Regions from separate parts of the Listeria marthii genome, predicted to be linked through region 2. Evidence: predicted binding sites of a transcription regulator. Region 2 holds the regulator's gene; the other holds the start of a gene.

Region 1 (2,476 bases), on a different contig from region 2:
TTCTGGAACAGCGATTGTGAAGTCATCACCGATAAAGTTAGCGCCATCTAAACGACCTTTGAAGAAGTTCATTGCGGGGCTACCAATAAAGCCGGCTACGAACATGTTCACAGGGTGATCATACACTTGTTTTGGCGTACCAACTTGTTGGATAACACCGTCTTTCATGATAACGATACGAGTCGCCATTGTCATTGCTTCTGTTTGGTCATGGGTAACGTAAATCATTGTTGTATCTAATTGTTGGTGAAGTTTTGTAATTTCCGCACGCATTTGCACACGTAATTTCGCATCTAAGTTGGAAAGTGGTTCATCCATAAGGAAGACTTTAGCGTCACGAACAATCGCACGGCCTAAAGCAACACGTTGACGTTGACCACCGGAAAGTGCACTTGGTTTACGTTTTAAGTATTCTGTTAAGCCAAGAATATCAGCTGCGTGCTCCACACGTTTTTTGATTTCGTCTTTCGGCATTTTACGAAGTTTTAAACCAAATGCCATATTATCATATACAGTCATATGTGGGTATAATGCGTAGTTTTGGAAAACCATTGCGATGTCGCGGTCTTTCGGTGCAACATTATTCATTACTTTGCCATCAATCGATAATTCGCCTTTAGAAATTTCTTCTAGTCCAGCGATCATACGTAATGTAGTAGATTTACCACAACCAGATGGTCCTACGAAAACGATGAATTCTTTGTCATCGATTTCTAAATTAAAGTCAGAAACTGCAGTTACTTTGTTATCATATATTTTATAAATATGTTCTAGTGATAATTGTGCCAACTTACTTCGCCTCTTTCTATTTTTTAACTTGTGTTCATTGTATATGAAAACGCTTTACAAAAACTATGGCAATTTGCACAAAGAAAAAATTCATCCGTTGGGCAAAGTGCATAACTACCAAAAAAATAAAAAGAAGTAAAGGGACAAAAGACCTTTTATGTGAAGGATTTTTCATGCCAATTAATTCTTTAGTCCCAATTCCAAAAAATCCTCAGATATCATTACAAAAAAGCTTTATCTTGTGTTATATTATTAAAGCAGACACAATATATAGTTAGTGGGGGATTATCATGTACGTGGAACAACTTAATGAACAAAAGGTAATAAAAAGGGATGGCCGTAAAGCAAACTTTGATTTAATTAAAATCCGTAATGCTGTCGAAGCATCTATGAAAGCAATTAGTTTAGAGGACGAAACTTTCTTAGAAGAGATTTTGCTTGAGGTTGTAAGTGAATTACCTAACAAAACAGATATGACCATCGATGAAATCCAGCATTGCGTCGAAAATACTTTAATGAAATCGACGTATCCTGATGTAGCGAGGGCTTACATAGAGTACCGACACGACCGTGACCATGAGCGTGAAAACATCACAGACATGCACAAAAGCGTAGAAAAATTACTACAAAAAGACAAAACAGTAGTCAACGAAAATGCCAATAAAGACGCAACTGTTTTCAACACACAACGCGATTTAACAGCAGGGGCCGTAGCCAAAAGTTACGCATTAAAATACATGCTGCCAAAACACGTATCCAACGCCCATTTAAAAGGAGAAATCCATTTTCACGATTTAGACTACAGCCCATACCACGCGATGACAAACTGTTGTTTAATTGACATTGAGGGAATGCTTAAAAAAGGATTTACGATTGGTAATGCCAACGTAGAAAGTCCGAAATCAATCCAAACAGCTACAGCCCAAATTGCTCAAATAATCGCAAACGTAGCTAGTTCTCAGTACGGCGGCTGTTCCGTAGACCGAATTGATGAAGTTTTATCCGTTTACGCACGTTTGAACTTCGAAAAACATAAAAAAGATGCGACGGAATGGGTCGTACCCGAAAAACAAGAAGGCTATGCGGAGGAGAAGACACGTAAAGACATTTACGATGCCATGCAAAGTTTAGAATACGAAATCAACACATTATATACAAGTAACGGCCAAACACCGTTCGTAACACTAGGCTTTGGTCTTGGTGAAGATTGGTTCGCCCGCGAAATTCAAAAAGCTATTCTAAAAGTACGGATTGGCGGCGTTGGTAAAGATAAACACACAGCCATTTTCCCGAAATTAGTATTTTCGATTCGCCGCGGAACTAATTTAAACGCAGCAGATCCTAACTATGATATCAAACAATTAGCGCTGGAATGCTCCTCAAAACGGATGTATCCAGATGTGCTAAACTACGATTCACTTGTGCGCTTAACAGGCGATTTCAAAGTACCAATGGGTTGTCGTTCTTTCTTGCCAGCTTGGGAAAACGAAAACGGGGAACACGTGAACGCGGGAAGAAACAACCTTGGTGTTGTAACGCTTAACATTCCACGTATCGCTATTCAAAGTGGCGGCGACAAAGACCGTTTCTGGGAAATTTTCCACGAACGCATGAAAACAGTCAAAGATGCACTACTTTTCCGTTTAAATCGTGTACGCCAAGCACGTCCAGAAAATGCGCCAATTTT
Region 2 (2,476 bases):
TGAAAGCAAACTTAAAAATAAATTAAAGTCAAAACTAGCGTCATCAAATTCGATTTCTTTTGCCTCAACTTTATCTACTAAAACTTGATTGGATTCAGATGGAACAGCGCTACTACCACCTTTAAATGGTTCAAAAACGTCTTGGAATGAACGAGTAATTTCGCTATATGTAGTGGTTTCAAACGTCTCATCTGCAAAAAAGCGACGCAAACGTTGAAACTGCGCATTACCGATTTTGCTATATAAATAAATATTCAATAGACCATCTGAAAAAAACTTTTCTGGTGATAACGGTGGCAAGATTTCGTAAATATAAAAGCGTTGGTCGTTTTCGGTTTTTACATAACTTTTTAGAAGGCCTAAACCTTCCAATTTTAGCCGTGCTTCGAATAACGCTTTTAAACTAATATCAAGCATATTTAAAAGTTGGACGTGCGAATGCGCTTCTGACCAAAGTCTGTTTTCTTCGACTTCTGTGAACAGTGTTTGGTATAAAGCAAGACATTCCGCCCCCATTAACGGTTGATATAACATTGTAATTATTTTTCTGTCGGCGCCCGTCAAGATTCCACTTGCCTTCACTTGATAGCTGTCTACCGCTTGAAGCTCCATCCAAAATTCCGTCAATTTACTCACCTATCTTTATTTTTTTCCATCAAATCTTTTAGTTCTTCTACAAACACACTGATATCTTTAAACTGGCGATAAACCGAAGCAAAGCGCACGTAGGCAACTTCATCCAGACTCGCTAATTTATTCATTACTTTTTCACCGATTAAGTCAGAGGCAATCTCACTGTCGCCGATATTTCTTAATTCGCGCTCCACTTCATTGACAATTTCTTCGATTTGTTCTGCGCTAACTGGCCGTTTTTCACAAGCTCTAATTAAACCACGTCTCACTTTTTCACGAGCAAATTCTTCTCTTGCTCCGTCTTTTTTCACAACTATTAAAGGACTCTCTTCTACCTTTTCAAAAGTGGTAAAACGAAATCCGCATTTTTCACATTCACGTCGTCTTCTGATGGAATTACCATCGTCGGCCGGTCTTGAGTCTACAACACGCGTGCCATTATATTTACAAGTAGGACATCTCACAAAAAATCACTCCTATCCCTAGCATTTCTCTATCTGTTTATTTGTATGCCTCATTATACCATGTGAAACTAAGGGTGGCTATTTGTTCTTTACAAAACGTTCGATAAAAGTAAGAACTTGCTTTTGTGTATTTTCTAGTGACGTATTATTATCAATCACAAAATCAGCTTTTCGAGCCTTTTCATCAATTCCCATTTGGCTATTAATCCTTGCTAAAGCATCTTCTTTTGTTAAATCATTTCGCTCCATTAAGCGGTTTAACTCTGTTTCTGGAGTCGTCCAAACAACGACAATTTGATCAACTAACGATTCTAAATGGCTTTCAAACAACAGAGGAATATCAAAAAACACCATTTCCTCTCCCGCTTCAAAATAACGTTCTCGCTCCGATAACATATAATCTTTCACACGAGGATGCGTAATTTCATTTAATTTTTCGCGTTTTGCTTTATCTTTAAAAATAATTCCCGCTAATTTCGGACGATTTAGCGTACCATCCGCTAGTAAAATCTCTTCGCCAAAGTAAGCAACAATTTCCGCCAGTCCATCAGTACCTGGCTCCACGACTTTTCGAGCCGCCACATCTGCATCAACTAGCGGAATACCAGCTTGCTGAATCAGGTTACTCACAGTTGACTTCCCTGTTGCCACGCTTCCTGTTAATCCAATTGTTTTACCCATGATTCCAGCTCACTTTCTACTTTTGACAATTCGGGCAAAAATGCGTCCCGCGTCCATTTAATTTAATTTTTTCAATTGGCGTGCCGCAAATAACGCACAATTCGCCCGCTTTTCCGTACACTTTTAATTTATCTTGGTACTGGCCTAGTTTCCCTTGGGAGTTCACATACGTTCTAACCGTTGAACCACCAAGTGCGACAGCTTCAGTCATAATGCTTTTTGTCGCTTCAAAAATCCGTTTAATTTCTTTGTCCGAAAGCGAATTCGCCGCTCTTTCCGGCCGCACTTTTGCTGCAAAACAAATTTCATCCGCATAAATATTCCCTACTCCAGCGACTAATTTCTGGTCAAGTAACGCCGTTTTGATGGCACGGCTTGTTTTTTTCACACCTGTTGCAAAATCAGCTAAGGTGAATGCTTCCGTTAACGGCTCTGGGCCCAATTTTTTTATTGACCGTGTTTCCGCCTCGCCGTATTTACTAGTCACTTCCATCGTTCCGAACTTCCGCACATCTAAAAAGCGTAATTCAGTATGGTCTTCAAAATGAAAAATAATATGCGTATGCTTGCTAACTTCTTCGTTCTCATCCATTAAACGGAATTTACCTTCCATTCGCAAATGAGATAAAATCGTGCAGTTAGTCAAATCAAATAGCAAAAATTTACCACGACGGCGCACACCTTCTATTTCTTGCCCG

What was found. Region 2 encodes NrdR, which represses ribonucleotide reductase genes. Its sites were predicted from a motif close to AACACNATATATNGTGTT; they were not measured.
Region 1: a site for NrdR is predicted at 1,050-1,067, ahead of nrdD (anaerobic ribonucleoside-triphosphate reductase). Genes of this name have one in related genera too.

Annotation. Positions count from the first base shown of each region.
Region 1 is NZ_JAASWB010000005.1:56,568-59,043, forward strand. Features, by position in the region: gene HCJ55_RS10375 (oligosaccharide ABC transporter ATP-binding protein MsmX) at 1-789, opposite strand, end outside; gene nrdD (anaerobic ribonucleoside-triphosphate reductase) at 1,080-2,476, shown strand, end outside.
Region 2 is NZ_JAASWB010000003.1:136,389-138,864, reverse strand. Features, by position in the region: gene HCJ55_RS06070 (replication initiation and membrane attachment family protein) at 1-627, opposite strand, end outside; gene nrdR (transcriptional regulator NrdR) at 633-1,097, opposite strand; gene coaE (dephospho-CoA kinase) at 1,176-1,778, opposite strand; gene mutM (DNA-formamidopyrimidine glycosylase) at 1,795-2,476, opposite strand, start outside.